DNA from 2 places in the Paenibacillus larvae subsp. larvae genome. Region 2 is predicted to be linked to the other one. Evidence: riboswitches for the same ligand, from Rfam matches in the RefSeq annotation. Region 2 holds a riboswitch; the other holds the start of a gene.
What was found. Region 2 has a riboswitch for magnesium ahead of rodA (rod shape-determining protein RodA). Riboswitches for the same ligand answer to the same signal wherever they lie in the genome.
Positions count from the first base shown of each region.

Region 1: linked by a shared signal. The riboswitch ahead of mgtA (magnesium-translocating P-type ATPase) and the one ahead of rodA (rod shape-determining protein RodA) in region 2 are both predicted to bind magnesium.

Region 1 covers NZ_CP019687.1:858,570-866,884, forward strand. Annotated here, with positions in the region: gene metE (5-methyltetrahydropteroyltriglutamate--homocysteine S-methyltransferase) at 1-2,036, shown strand, start outside; partial or broken gene BXP28_RS04585 (esterase/lipase family protein) at 2,289-3,529, shown strand; gene BXP28_RS04590 (MFS transporter) at 3,782-4,357, opposite strand; M-box (ykoK) riboswitch at 4,752-4,927, shown strand; gene mgtA (magnesium-translocating P-type ATPase) at 5,300-7,948, shown strand; gene mgtE (magnesium transporter) at 8,056-8,315, shown strand, end outside.
Region 2 covers NZ_CP019687.1:1,140,133-1,148,447, reverse strand. Annotated here, with positions in the region: gene BXP28_RS05750 (extracellular solute-binding protein) at 1-338, shown strand, start outside; gene BXP28_RS05745 (cache domain-containing sensor histidine kinase) at 348-2,168, shown strand; gene BXP28_RS05740 (response regulator transcription factor) at 2,165-3,766, shown strand; M-box (ykoK) riboswitch at 4,069-4,241, shown strand; gene rodA (rod shape-determining protein RodA) at 4,549-5,706, shown strand; gene BXP28_RS05730 (DUF1232 domain-containing protein) at 5,686-6,336, opposite strand; gene ytaF (sporulation membrane protein YtaF) at 6,467-7,093, shown strand; partial or broken gene msrA (peptide-methionine (S)-S-oxide reductase MsrA) at 7,246-7,768, opposite strand; gene treR (trehalose operon repressor) at 8,227-8,315, shown strand, end outside.

The DNA.
Region 1 (8,315 bases), 280 kb from region 2:
GAGGGCCTGTATCCTTAGAGACTTATTTCGCGATGGCTCGGGGAAATAAGCAGGCTACAGCTTGTGAAATGACCAAATGGTTTAATACCAACTATCACTATATTGTGCCTGAATTACAGGGCGCGGCGCCATCCTTAACGGTAAACCGGCCGCTTGAGGCCTACCGTGAGGCTAAACAGGAATTAGGCGTAGAAACAAAGCCTGTCCTGATCGGGCTGCTCACCTTTCTGAAATTATCTAAAGGTTATGAGCCGGACCGGTTTGCCTCCCTGGCAGATCAGTTCCTTCCTTTGTATAAACAGATTCTAATAGAGCTGGAACAGGAAGGGGTTGCCTGGGTCCAAATTGATGAACCGGTATTAGCTGCATCTTTATTTACAAATGAGGATGTTCAGGTTTTGCAAAACGTTTATCAAGAACTTCATAAGGCTGCACCGGAATTGAACATTTTACTGCAAACTTATTTTGATTCCGTTCCATACTATGAAGCTGCTGCAGGATTGCCCGTACAGGCGCTTGGTCTTGACTTTGTCCAAGGAGCGGAAGGAAATCTCCAAGCTATTCAGCGTTTCGGTTTTCCGGAAGACAAAATCTTAGGTATCGGCATTATCGATGGCCGGAATATATGGGCTTCGGATTTAAAGGAAAAAATACGGACGCTTGAATCCATTTCCGCAGCGGTACCTTCTTCCAGGTGGATTCTTCAACCTTCCTGCAGCCTGCTGCATGTGCCAGTCAGCCTGGAGCAGGAATCGGGGCTGGATTCCGTTTTGAAACAAGCTTTAGCTTTTGCCGATGAAAAGCTGGATGAATTGGTCCTGCTGACTAAGTATTGGACAGAAGGCAGTGATTCAGTTCAAGCGGATTTAACCAGCAACGAAGAGGCAGTCCGTGCCCTGAAAGAATCCGCTGCCCGGAATCATACGGAAGTGCAGAAAGCGGTAGAACAGCTAAAAAATGAGACAGGCAAACGAATCAGTCCATTCACCAGACGCAAACAGCTGCAGCAGGACAAATGGCAGCTTCCTCTATTGCCTACAACTACCATCGGCAGTTTCCCGCAAACGAAGGAAGTTAGGCAAACACGGCTTAAATGGCGCAAAGGTGATATTACCAACGAGCAGTACCAGGCTTTCATTGAAGCGGAAATCAGGGATTGGGTTCAAATTCAGGAAGAAATCGGCCTGGATGTCCTGGTACATGGCGAATTCGAACGGACAGACATGGTAGAATTTTTTGGTGAAAAATTAGGCGGCTTTGCCTTTACGAAAAACGGATGGGTACAGTCTTATGGATCCCGCTGTGTAAAACCTCCTGTCATTTACGGGGATGTGTATTTTGATTCTCCGATGACCGTGAAGGAAAGTGTATACGCCCAGTCCCTTACATCAAAACCGATGAAAGGTATGCTTACAGGTCCAGTGACCATTTTAAACTGGTCCTTTGTACGGGATGATATTTCACGAGAAGCTGTAGCTAATCAAATTGCCCTGGCTCTGCGCAAGGAAATAGAGGAACTGGAGAAATCGGGAATTGAAATGATTCAAGTGGATGAACCTGCCCTTCGTGAAGGTCTCCCTCTTCAGGTGAAAGACAAAGATGGTTACCTGCGGTGGGCGGTTAAGGCCTTCAAGATAGCCACCTGCACAGTCAAAGATACGACACAGATTCATACTCATATGTGTTATTGCGAGTTTCAGGATGTGCTGGATTCTATCAAAGCGATGGATGCCGATGTGATCTCAATTGAGACATCCCGGAGCCATGGAGAACTTATCGGGGCGTTTGAAGAAGATACGTATGAACAGGGAATCGGCCTGGGCGTCTATGATATTCACAGTCCAAGGGTCCCTTCCGTGGAAGAGATGGAGCAAATGATAGACCGGGCACTGAAAGTACTTGACCCCTCTCTCTTCTGGATAAATCCGGATTGTGGTCTCAAGACTCGTGGAAGAGAGGAAACTATTGCTTCGCTCAAGAACATGGTGGAAGCTACACACCGGGCCAGAAACAAGCAGCTCCAATCTTTATCCTAATATGAAATGAAGACAGCCCTTCGGTTCAGAATGACCGAAGGGCTGTTTTTTATTATTTCAAATCCTTTCCACCATACATAATTAGTTTGAATAGGTGCCTAATAAGATGTCTTCTTATCTATTCATCGCTAATTCCAATGGGATGGGTGTATTCTGGATGAAAATCTGATGGGAAAATTCAAAAAATTGTAATAAAATAGTGTTAACCATGAAAGCGCTAACATAAGAAGTATTAAGAAGGGAGGTTATTTAATGAGAAAACCGTTCAAAAGATGTATCCTTTTTATTTTGTTGGTTTTAGGTTTACTGTTGCCATTACCGGTGCAAGCAGAAAAGGGAAAGCAGAACCAGTATCCCATTATTCTGGTTCATGGTTTGGCAGGCTGGGGGCGGGATGAGCTGTTGGGTGTGAAATATTGGGGGGGGTTCACGATATTCAGGAAAATTTGAAAAAAGAAGGTTATCCTGTTTATACAGCAGCTGTAGGCCCGGTATCAAGCAACTGGGACCGGGCATGCGAACTATACGCACAAATTCATGGAGGGACAGTCGATTACGGTGCAGCACATGCCGCCAAACACGGACATGCCCGATACGGTAGAACATACACAGGGTTTATTAAAAATTGGGATGAAACCAATAAAGTCCATCTGCTTGGACATAGTATGGGCGGTCAAACCATCCGGATGCTTGTACAATTATTAAAAGAAGGAAGCGATGAAGAAAGAAATTATGCCCAGCAACATGCTGATGTGAAATTATCACCCTTGTTTGAAGGAGGAAAATCATATGTTCATAGCGTGACAACAATAGGCAGTCCCCATAACGGAACGACTCTGGCAGACGGAAGTTTGCTTCTGCCATGTATCAAACAATGGATTATCGCAATGGCAGCTCTAGGTGAAAGCAGTAGTCTGTCCCTTTATGATTTCAAATTGGATCAATGGGGCATAAAAAAGAAAAAGGGAGAGTCTTTTGTTCAATATTTTGACCGTATGATAAATAGCTCGATCTGGGGAAATACGAAAGATATTAGCCAATGGGACGCAAGTACAGACGGGGCAAAAGAAATAAATCAATGGGTAAAGGCACAACCGGATGTATATTATTTTTCCTACAGTGCCCATGCAACATTCCCCGTTCTATTTACAGGCTTCCATCTCCCGCATTTCACCATGAATAAATTATTAATGCCAAACGCTGTTTTCATAGGTTCCTATACAAGATATGAAAAGAACCGTCCGACCATTGGTTCGTCCTGGTGGCAAAATGACGGAGTGATAAATACAAATTCGATGATAGGTCCATCTACGGATAAAATTATATCTTACCGCGGTACGCCACAGATTGGAATATGGAATCATATAGAGACCAAACATAACTGGGATCATTTTGATCTCATTGGATTGGATATTTCTGATACGCTGGGATTTTCTGATATCACTGCTTTTTATCGGATTATTGCCAAAAGATTGGCCAATTTGCCGCAATAATTAGTCCGTCATGAAGTGTTTACTGAGCCATATTCAAATCCGCTTCGTTGAGGCGGGAATATGGCTCTACATTTTTCAATAGAAACGATTGATTTTATTTATGATTATCGCGATAGAACAGGATGAATAAGATGCTTCCGGAAACTATAAGTACAATAAAAATGAGCATCATATTACTAAAAAGGTTAGCAGCCTGGACGGTTACAGAAGGAATCAGCGGAAAGTTCAACCATGATTTTGCCAGCAAACCCCCTACCCCGGCAATGCCGATACCTTCGGACAGGAAGCAGATAAAATTAAGCATGCCATACCGGAACCTGCTTCATCGGGTTTCAGCGCCTTCGCAGCACTTGCGGAAATAACGGTTTTGACAAATGAAAGACCGCCAAACGTAAGAATCATGGTTCCCGCGATATGCCAAGGTGTCCGGTCTGTATAGAAAAATACGACCAGAAAGCCGGCGATAATATGTCCCCGGCGGTCAGCCAGCATCCCCCGAGCATTCCGAATAAGATTACACTTAATGTACCCGGAAATAGAATACTGCTTCCGATGAGGCCGGTCGGCATATTGATAGACCTCCCTCATTAAATAAGGCACCATGGAAATAAAACCGGCAACTGTGCCGAGCAGTAGGGCACCAATGAGAACACCCGAGATATACCTTTTGTTCCGGAACAGGAACGGTTCAAGAAAAGGTTCACGCTGCCTGCGGGTATGACAGGCGAGGAGAACGAACCAAACTATACTTGAAGCCAGATATACCCAATGGTACATTGTCGTGAATAACGCAAATGAAAGAATGCCGACGGATACCAGGCGTGACATAACAGGCCGATGACCGAACCAAAACCGTAGGTCAACATACCGAATTGCAGCATTTTTTTGATACCGGAACGAATCCGGGAATACGTATTTTATTTTGTTGTTGCACTTTCATTTAACCCCTTTAAAATGCGGGGAAAGTGCAGTTTACAGGGTCAATTATGTGTGTTCCCCTATAGATTGTACCCTTTCAGGTTTGTTTTGCCGCATGTTTACACGCCTCCATAGATCAAGTTGCTTTTAGTTTAACACAGCGGGGCCATTTACTGTAAACCCCTTTGTTTTCATTCGAACAGACTCTTTAATATTTTTCCTGATGATTATCCGGAAGACAAAAAATAAAGAAAAAAACCATTGACAATTATACAGGTCTCTATTACAATGCAGAAAGAACTTCATAAGACCTCGTTAGGTGAGGCTCCTATGCAAATACAGGCCACTGCCCAGAAATATCGAAAGATGCCCATGGGTAGAACAGGGATTGCCGGATTAAGGCTTTTCATAATGTGGCTAAGGGAAGGATACCTTCTCTTTACGTTGCATAGTGCCAAAACTCAACCAGGGGGAACGGCAGCTATTTTTGCGTGCGAATTCTATACCCCTGGTCTGAACCAGGGGTTTTCTGGTTGTTCAGATTTTCAGAGCCGTTTTGTTTAAGTGATTAATCATGAGACTTATGACTTGAATTTAAAGGGGGGAGAAACCATGGACGGGAGTCCAAGCAGGCAAACGATAATGATAGACAGATACAGGTCCTGGTCAAAGAGAGCGGATCGGTTCTTTTTATTGCAGATGGAATACCCGTTGACACGGATGACTCCTTCCTTATGGCAAGGGTTATTTGAGTATGCACTTCTGAGTAAAGAGAAACCATAAAGATCCGGCAGCTCCTCCTGATACAGGGGGATTTTTTTTGTGGTTTTTTTTGAAAGGAGAGAGAACAACATGACCTTTTTCGGTAACAAACAATGCCAAACGGATTTGAACAACAAAAAAATCAGCGATCATCTGATAGAAATGTTTATTTGCCACGAGGAAGATTTGCTGGAACAGTACAGGACCAGCAGAATAAGCGGATTAACGGAGAAGGAAGCGGTAAAACGTCTTAAAGAATACGGCCCCAATCATATCACCCATGAAAAGTTGCCGGCCTGGTACATTCAACTACTGTCCTGCTTTAAGAATCCGTTTATACTCATTCTTCTCGGATTGGCTTTGTTTTCTTATCTGACAGATGACATTGAAGCCGTGCTGATTATAAGTACGATGGTCACCATTAGCGTTCTCATTACGTTTACCCAGGAATTCCGCTCGATGCGGATGGCAGAGAAACTGAAAGAAATGGTGAAAACGACAGTAACCGTCATGCGAAACGGAGAATACCGGGAAATAAATATGGAAGAACTTGTTCCCGGCGACAGGATTCGTTTATCTGCCGGGGATTTGGTTCCGGCTGATGTCCGGCTGCTGGCAGCCAAAGATCTATCTGTAGGAGAATCAGTTCTTACAGGAGAATCAATGCCTGTGGAAAAACGGGATATTCCTAATGGCGGATTAATCAAAGCAAAGCGAAAACTGCTGGAAAAAGCAAACGCACTAGAACTTGATAACATGTGTTACATGGGAACGAATGTGAACAGCGGCACAGCTGAGGCTTTGGTCGTAGCAACGGGAAGTTCCACTTATTTCGGTTCCATGGCAGGGACATTGACTGCAAAAAGACCTCTTACCAGCTTTGACCGGGGTGTTACCAGCATTACGTATATTTTGATTCGTTTTATGCTTATTATGGTTCCGATTATCTTTTTCATCAATGGTTTTACCAAGGGTGACTGGTGGGAAGCCATGTTTTTCGGTTTGTCTGTGGCGGTTGGATTGACGCCGGAAATGCTGCCGGTAATTGTTACCGCCAACCTGGCTAAAGGCGCTAATACGATGTCCAAACATAAAGTGGTAGTCAAGAAGCTGAATGCCATTCAAAATTTAGGGGCCATGGATATCCTCTGTACGGATAAGACCGGTACCCTCACTAGAGACAAAATCATTTTAGAGACTTATCAGGATATAAACGGGAACGAAAATAAAGAGGTACTGACCTACGCTTATCTCAATAGTTTCCATCAAACCGGATTAAAAAATCTGCTCGATGTTGCTGTGCTGGAGCATGCAGAGTTAACAGAAGTTTTGGGATCTGAAAAATACTATACCAAAGTGGACGAAATTCCTTTTGATTTTCACCGCCGCAGAATGTCTGTAGTGGTGAGTAAGCAGGGGAATGGGCATGTGCTCATTTGTAAAGGTGCCGTGGAAGAGATGCTCAGCATATGTACACATGCCTACAATGACGGAAAAGCGGTAGAGTTTACGGAGGAACTATCCCTTACTGTCCAAAACAAGGTACGGCAGATGAATGCGGATGGACTAAGGGTTGTGGGTGTAGCTGTGAAGCATGCAGCCGGAAACCGGGAAGTTTACGGCATCCAGGATGAGCAGGATTTGGTTCTGGTCGGAATGATCGGGTTCCTGGACCCGCCGAAAGAGAGTTCTGCAGATGCTATCAGGGCCCTTAGGGAAAATGGTGTGACAGTAAAAGTGCTGACAGGTGATAACGCGGAAGTCACACGCAAAGTTTGTCAGGATGTCGGTATAGAAGTGAAAGATATTATACTGGGTACAGATCTGATTGGATTAACCGGCTCCCAGCTGGCGGAAAAAGCGGAGAAGTATAACGTGTTCGCGAAGTTGAACCCGCATCAGAAGTCAGAGCTGGTCCGCGCGCTGCAAAGCAAAGGGCATACGGTTGGTTTTATGGGTGACGGCATTAACGATGCCGCTTCCCTGAAGGATGCCGATATTGGTATTTCTGTCGATACGGCAGTGGATATAGCCAAAGAATCCGCAGATATTATCCTGCTGGAAAAAAGCTTGATGGTTTTGGAAAAAGGCATTCTGGAAGGCAGAAGAACCTTCGGGAATATCATCAAATATATCAAAATGACCACAAGCTCTAATTTCGGTAATGTGTTTAGTGTGCTTGGGGCAAGTGCTTTTCTGCCGTTTCTTCCTATGCTGCCGATTCATTTGCTTATTCAAAACCTGTTTTACGATATTTCACAAATTGCGATTCCCTGGGATAACCTGGATAAGGAATTTTTGAAAAAACCCCGGAACTGGGATGCGAAATCAGTAGGAAGGTTTATGTTCTTCGTAGGCCCCACCAGCTCGATCTTCGATTATTTGACATTTGGTCTGATGTATTTTGTCTTTGCTGCCCATACACCGGCAGATCAGGCTTTGTTCCACTCGGGCTGGTTTATTGAAGGACTGCTCTCACAAACCTTAATCGTGCATATGATCCGGACAGAGAAGATTCCTTTCATTCAAAGCAGGGCCAGTCTGCCTGTGCTAGTCATGACAATCGTCATAGCGGCTGCCGGCATAGCGATTCCTTTCTCGGCATTCGGCGAAGCTATCGGTCTTGTTCCGCTTCCGCTGACCTACTTCCCATGGCTTGTTGCCATTCTGCTTGGTTATGCGCTTCTCACACAAGGTGTGAAAACGTGGTATATCCGCAAATTTAAAGAATGGTTATAAGAATGAATCAATTTCATAATGCAACTTCGGATGGAAATCTAAGTTATGAAATTGATTCGAATACGATTTCGTTGAAAGAAAATAATACTTCTAAAGGAGGGAGTATCATGAAACATATTTTACAGCAATTACTCCATTCAAAGGATATTACTTTACAAAAAGACCTGCTATACCAAAATTCCTTTGATATTGCCAAAGAATTAAAAACTTGTTCTCATAAGGACCAAGTCACTCTTATTGAATTATTCCCGATTGAAAATGGTGCCCAGATTATTAGTCATCTTACTCCTGAAGAACAATACCGTATTCTAACTCATCTGTCTGACGATAAAGCAAAGCTATTATTTGACAAGCAATCAATTGACGA
Region 2 (8,315 bases):
ATAAACATTTGTACAGGGAAATGTTTACTTCCTTGGTACAAGTGGCCGATCCTCTTCTGAAAACAAGATTGCATTCATATGGCAAACATTTCCGATTGTATGAAAATCTGCAAATCATTGAACAGAATTTGATCGAGAATCTTTATACTGGTCCCCCTACTCCATCCATGGAGTCAAATATGTCTGTTTTGAATAGTTTACAAGGTGTTTTTACGAAGATCATCGTAGGGGCGGTACCTTTGGACGAATTTGACCGTTATGTGGAGGAGTGGAAAGAAAAAGGGGGAGATGCCATAACACGGGAAGTGAATGAGTGGTATCAGGGATTAAACAAATGAGGTTTTATGATGAGATTTTTCCGATGGCTGTATAACCAATATATTCGCAGCACCCAAATTCGCCTAACCAGTTCCTTTCTGCTCGTTTTACTTCCCCTGGTTTTTGTCAGTTTATATGCCAATGACCGTTCCAGGCAGATCGTACTGGACCAGACTTTGTCACAGGCCCAGAATAATTTGGACTCGCAAGCTGCCCATATGGATTTAACCTTGAAAAATGTGGAAGAACTTTCGAGAATGATTGCTTTGGATAAAACATTATTGCAAATGCTGGATCAGGCCGGGCCTGAACTGACCCCGCAAAGCATTATCCAATTCACGGAAATACTTAACCGGCTGTGGCATGTTACTTCTATCAGCCAGATACTGTCTGAAATTTCCGTCTATCATGCTAAATCGGGTACAGTCGTCTCGACCAAAAACGGAGCAAAAAGAATAACACTGGCAGATCAGAAGGAAGTATATGAACAACTAGCTTTGTCCAGTGGAATCGGAGGAACTTATGTACTCCCAAGCCAGAAAATCATGAAGGATACGACTTTCCGTGAACTGTCAGGCTCTGAAATGGTGTCCCTGGTGCGAACCATGGATTTATCCGCCTGGAGTAAGCATTCTAATCTTCTCATCGTTACCTTAAACAAAAAGAAGCTTAACGAATTAATCCTGTCGGCTTTGCCTTCAGCAGGAACTCATCTGTATTTATTTGAAAAGGACGGTAACATTATAACCGGATCGGACCAGCCGGATAGCGGCACGGGATTCATAAATGTGAAAAAAGAAGGGATGCTTCGGATTCAGGCTGAGCTGCCTTCTTATAAATGGTCTCTTGTGATGCTCCAACCGGAACAGGAAATTTACGGACAAACCGGTGTTGTCAGAACGTATACGTATCTTATTATAGTCATAAGTGTTTTGCTTTCCCTTATTTTATCCTGGTGGGTTTTTATCAGGATTGCCTCTCCCCTTGACAGGCTTTCATACGGAATGAAAGAACTGAGTTCCGGGAATTATGATCTGAGGCTGGATACAACACGGAAAGATGAGTTCGGCTATCTGATGAAAACTTATAACAAGATGGCCCGTCATCAGAAACATTTAATTGAAGATTATTATGAGCAGCAATTAAGGCTTGCCAACACGGAATTAAAGTTTCTCCAATCGCAGATCAATCCCCACTTTTTATACAATACCCTGGACTCCATTTACTGGATGGCAAAAAATTACGAGGCGGAGGAGATCAGCGAGATGGTTCTGAATTTATCCCGTTTTTTTCGTCTTAGCTTAAATAAGGGCAAGGAAGCTTTTACGGTTGAGGAAACAATCTCTCACCTTCATTATTACATAAGAGTTCAGCAAATCCGCTTCTTGGACAGCTTTACGGTCTCTTATCAGATCCAGGAGGAAAGCAAGACCATTCCTGTTTACAAACTGCTTTTGCAGCCGTTAGTTGAGAACGCACTGCTTCATGGACTGGAGAGAAAACAGGAGGGAGGAGAACTGATCATCTCCTCTTATCTGGAGGAAGAATATCTCGTTTTGTCAGTCCAAGATAACGGGGATGGAATAAACCGGGAGCGGCTGGATTATATTCAGCAGGAGCTTGGCTCACTGGCACAAAACAAGGCAGCCATTCTTCATGACATGGAGCGGACGATCCAAGATTTATATGGTCTGCGAAACGTCTTAATCCGGCTTAAAATGATGTATGGCCCAAAAGCAGATTTGCAGTTAGAAAGCGAAGAAGGCGTGGAAACCCGGATAACCCTCTTTATTCCTCTTGATTCGTGTAAGAGCGAATTCATTATGGATGGGAAGGAGCGATTAGCATGAACCTGTTGATTGTGGAAGACGAGCCCCGATTACGAAGCAGCCTGGCTCATCATATTCCGTGGTCAGATCATGGGATAGAGGTGGTTGGACTTGCGGCCAACGGAAATGAGGCTTTGAAATATGTGGGACGGAAAAAAACGGATATTTTGCTCCTGGATATTCAAATCCCGGGGATGGACGGACTTACTCTGCTTAAGACAATATTAGAGAAAGATAAGCTTCTTATTACAGTTATTTTAAGTGGCCATGATAATTTTGCATACGCCCAGACAGCCCTTGAACTTGGCGTCTTCAAATATCTGCTGAAGCCGGCCGGGGATCGCGAAATCCTGCAGGCGGTGCTTGGAGCAGCGGAGGAGCTTCGCAGAATCATGGAAAAGAGAAATAATATGGCTGTTTTGCAGCAAAAATGGAAGGAGAATCTGCCTGCTCTTCAAAATAATGCCTTTATTCAAATCCTTCAGGGCTGTTATGGGGCTGCGGAACGGGAACAATTGAACAGGGAGCTAAGCTTGAATCTTAGCAGGGAGAACCAGTACGCGGTTGCCGTTATTGATATAGACCAAGCAGTGGATCAAGAACCGGGTACCAACAATGTTAATAGCCCCCCAAAGAGATACAAACTTATGAGTGTAGCGAAGGAATGGATGGATACAGAATCATGCAGAGTATGCAGTGATGCCTTCGGGATGACCATTCTTCTTTTTACCGCGCCGAAAAATGAAGGGAGTGGGGACTTTATCCTAGGTGTACATTCCACTACTTCAAAGCTATTGTCAATTATTCAGCAAAGCCTGAAGGTGACGGCTAGTGCGGGAATCAGCAGTAAAGCAGGTGAATTGGACAGCTTGCATGAATTATATAAGGAAGCTTGCAGGGCACTCCAGAGCCGGAAGATTTATGGGGGTGGTATTGCCTTTCCGTACCAGGGTGTCCGAAGCTCGCCCGCCGATAATCCTGCTATTTCATTTCCCTATGAAAAAGAACTGGAAATAGCTCTTTATACTATGGATAAAAGCCGTGCTCTTCAAGTTCTGGAATCTGTATGGAGAGATAGTCAGAGCATGCTGAACGGATTGGAAGCTGTCCATGAGCAGGTGATGTATTTCTCCAGTTTCTTAATCCGGTTCATTCATAAGCAAGGATGGCGGATTCAAGAAGTAGTAGGGAAACATGCGGTCTTTTTTCAAAATATTCATCTTCTGAAAACACCCGATCATATTTATAATTGGCTTGAGGACTCCATTCGCAGCATTGTGGCCTACGGACATAGTCAAGGGAAAACCGTACGTCACCAGACGGTAAAAACCATCCTTGAACTAGTAGAGAGGGAGATAGACCAGGATCTGACTTTGGATACGGTGGCGGACAGACTGTATGTGAATGCTTCTTATCTTAGCCGCCTGTTTAAGCAGGAAACGGGCAAAACCTTTACCCAGCATGTGCTGGGGAGAAAGATGGAGCAGGCAAGAATGTGTCTGATGGAAGGCTGCCAAGTTCAGGAAACGGCCTATCAGCTTGGTTATAAGGATGTGAGTTATTTTATCAAGGTATTCCGTAAGTATTGGGGGACGACACCCGGATGTATCAAGGCATAGCCTTGGAAGACAAAAGTCACAAAAAAAGTAATGAAACCCCTATCAGTTGTAATAGGCTGATCGAGAGGATTCTTCCTTAGTGAATTACATGTTGATAGACGGGAGCAGACGTTATTTATATGAGAAAAGCCCTGTTGGAGGAGCTTCTCGGCGATTTGGCGGATGCCGGACAAAAAGGGAACAGGGATTCAGGTTAACGGCAAGCAGGTCTCCGTTCTGGCGAACCCGAAGGGGAAGTGACTTGAAATAGGTATTTCGTTTCAGTAAAATAGTATCTAATGCATGATAGTATAAAAAACAAAAGATATCCTCGTTAGGTGAGGCTCCTATACAAACAAAAGCCACTGCCCGGAAATATCGAGAGATACCTACGGGTAGAACAGAAATTGTCGGATTAAGGCTTTTTCTAAGGTGGCTAAGAGATGCTTCTACTCTTTACGTTGTATAGTGCTAAAACCAGACCAGGGGGAACGGACAGGCTTTTTTGTGTACCTCTGGAGTTTTTCCGGGGGTTTTTTGATGAAAAGAGGAGGAATAGCTATGAAAGGTCACTCGTGTAATAGCGCTAATCATATTCGGAAATCCGCCGGGAGGGAAAGTTTTGTTTGTCCCGATATTCTTCAAGCTCTAACCCATCATGCCCTTGTTTTAACAGGTAATGCGGAAAGTATGATTTGTTCTTAAATAACGGTGACAAGTCCGAATAAAGCAGGAAAACTCCGCCAAACGGATGGGAGTTTTTTGTTGCCTACAATCATTTGTACAGAGATGAGGGTTACACCATGATTCGCAAATTGAAAAAAATTGATCCTGTCATTATGTTCATTCTCGGTTGTTTTATTTTTTTTAGCACGCTTGTCATTTATAGTGCTGCTACCGGGGGCAATTTTGGTAATCTGCACATAAATAACATAATTTTATATGCTGCATCTTTTATTCCTTTTATTGTAGTTGCCTTTACAGATTACCGGATTATCATCCATTCTTTTTCTTATTTGTTTTATACTATCGGAATTGGACTTTTGCTTTTAGTTCAGGTAATGGGACAATCTATAAATGGTTCAAAACGGTGGATCGGAATCGGGAGTTTTCAGTTTCAGCCATCCGAACTTATGAAAATACTACTAATACTTGTGCTGGCTCATGTTTTGAGCAGGAGGGAAGGGCAGCCATTAAGGTTTATTAAGGATATTATCCCCCTAGGAGTCCTGGCTATTATCCCTTTTTACCAGATATTCAAGCAGCCCGATCTTGGAACGGCGTTAGTCCTGGTTTCTATTTGTTTAGGAATGATTTGGATAGGAAATTTAAAGGTGGCACACCTGGCTTTAGGGGCAGCTCTTTTAACCGTGATCATCAGCGGCATCATCCTTCTACATTCAAGCAACCCGGAATTGTTGTCCAAATTCGTAAAACCCCATCAAATGGATCGTATTCAAACCTTTTTAGATCCTTCCAGTAATCCAGATAAGAGCTGGCATGTTCGCAATTCTATCATAGCAATAGGAACAGGTGAACTGTATGGGAAAGGGTATCTACAGGGCAGCTACGTTCAGGGAGGATTCGTTCCCTATGATTATTCAGATTCTATTTTTGTAGTCATAGGAGAGGAGTTTGGATTTGTAGGTTCATCGATCCTTTTAATGCTTTACATGATTTTCATCTACAGGATGATCCAGATTGCCATACAATGTAAGGATCTCTCCGGTACTTACTTGATAGTAGGTATTATTTCCATGTTCACATTTCAAATATTTGAGAATATAGCAATGCACATTGGTATACTTCCATTAACGGGCATATCCCTTCCTTTCATTAGTTATGGTGGCAGTTCCCTGTTTACCAATATGATTGCAATGGGATTAGTAATGAGCGTAAGGATTCACCATGATCAGCCTCTATTATGGGAGGGTTTCCGTTTACGAAGACTCCTCGGATAATCGGTTGCGCACCATTTGGACGGCGATGGCATCATCCAGATAACCAATAGGGAAGACGTAATCGGGAATAATGTCAGCGGACAAAATAAAATAAAGCAGAGCACTGCCCGCAATTGCCCTTGTATCTTGCGAAACTTCCCGGGAACAAAATAATTCGTGCATCTGCCTTAATTCGTCTATGAACGGCCCCGAACCATTGACTTTCTCTACTTTTGAGGAGAATTCATTATGGATAACCCGCTGGCCTTCTTCCGTTAAGGCATACTGCTCGTATTTAAAAAGTTCCTTCTGAACGAGTTCGGTTGTAAGCTCATAATCAAAGAAATTAGAGGACTGAAGCACTTCCTTAATTCTGTTAATGGAAGTATGGATTCCAATTTCTGTACTGGTCTTATTAGTTCCAACATCATAACCGGCAGCTTGGAATAACCGTTCTACAGGGACTCCAAGATGCAGGGCGAAGACTTTTAAATGGTCCGGCTTAGCTGCCTGTTTGCCATTCACTATCCGTGAAATTGTTGCTGTATCTATACCGGTTAAGGCACTAAGCTTTCTCATGGACAAGGAACGTTCCTTCAAGAGTGCTTTTATGGTGGAACCAAGATCAGGATTATTCCAGTTTTTGTTCATTCATCTTCACTCCTTCAATGAAATGGACTTGACTGTTGAAGAAATCTCAACATTTTAAGAAACGGCCAGGCACTTTTTTCAACACACTCAATATGATGATATTACAAAAAGAGCAAAGGAGTGAATCATCATGACATGGCTGATTGTTGCGGGTTTTGCAATATCTTCAAGTCTGGATAACTTGGGTGTAGGTATTTCTTACGGCATTCGCAAGATTCACATCGGATTTGTTTCAAATCTAATTATTGCGGTTATCTGTTTTCTCTTTAGTGAAATCGGGATTTTAGGTGGCCAATGGTTATCTAGGGTGCTTCCTGGTATATTCCCTGCCTTGGTTGGAGCATTTCTACTTTTTATTATTGGGATCCGTATCATGTTATTAGCCGTCCCCCGGAAACAGCAAAAAGCTGATCTGGAAAAGGAGACTTCGGCACTTAGCGTGAAAGGAATACTGCAAAACCCGGAAAGAGCCGATACTAATAAGTCGGGAGATATTGGATACGGAGAGTCTATTCTTTTGGGGGTAGCGCTCTCAGCAAATGCGGTTACTAATGGTGTTGGGGCTGGGTTGCTAGGATTATCACCTCTTGCGATTTCCTTAACCGCATCAATAGGAAGTTTTGTTACAGTCTGGGTAGGAGTAGCCGTCGGGAAAAGAGCAGCTGGAATCCGTATTGGATCATTCAGTCTGGGACAGTTTGGAACCTTATTAAGCGGGGTTATTTTAATTTTCATTGCCATCAACGCAATCTTTTAAAGGCAACAGCCGAAAATAAGGCTACTCGTCAATAGATTATGCTGAATGAATTCTATTATGACGAAGTAGAGGAATCTAAAAAAACCAAAAGCGTGGCATGACGCTTTTGGTTTTAGCTTTTAAAATTTATCAAATTACTGTGTAACTATTATTTAAAGATCATGCCAATGTTTATTGATGTAAGCATTCCCTGCCCGATTTTTCCCTGTCTTCCTCGTAATGCTTTGGTTGTTTCTTATGATAATTTTGATGATACTCCTCAGCGGGGTAGAAAGGCCGGGCAGCTGTAATTTCGGTTACGATAGGTTTATTGAAGCGGCCGCTCTGCTCCAGTCTTAGTTTGGATTGAAGTGCAAGCTCACGCTGTTTTTCGTTGTGGTAATATATGGCGGTGAGGTATTGCGGGCCCCTGTCATGGAATTGCCCCTCCGCATCAGTAGGGTCGATCTGCTGCCAAAACAGTTCCAGCAGCCGTTCATAAGGAAATAACTCCGGATCAAACGTGATCTGAACGGCTTCGGCATGTCCGGTTGTACCGGTTTTGACTTCTTCGTACGTGGGACTTTCCTTGGTTCCCCCTGTATAACCCGATAAGATCCCATGAATCCCGGGAAGCTCTTCAAAGGGGGTCACCATGCACCAAAAACAACCCCCTGCAAATGTGGCTTTCTCCATTCGTTTTTATCTCCTCTGCCTGATTAGTATCTCTAAAGATCTTATTTTAACTATACAATGGATAAACGGAGAGGGCAAACGAGTTCCTTTATGCCAGAATATCAGTGGAGTATAACAGGCTTCTTGTTTTCGTTCAACCAATAAATAGAAGTTGGAAATACTTTTACCCCAACTTTTTTGGCTTTCTCGATTCATTGATGATCACTGGTATCACGATGAACTTCGATCAGCAAATGTAAACTGGAAGCGCCTCCGATAAATACCCCCACATTCGTCTTTATATTGGTCATTCCATTTAACAAAAAATTAGAAAGGTAATAAAAACCATAGCTATCATTATATGAAAAATGATCTTGATAGCAAATTATGGAATAGCCGGCTTGACGAATCGGAATAATAAGTTAACATGAGAACTGGACAGGATTTATTTTGGACAGAAATTATGGGGGATTTTTTACATGAAACAGCAAATAAACAAACGCTATATGGCCATTTATGAAGATATCAAAGAAAAAATACTTTCAGGTGAATTCGGACCTGGACATAA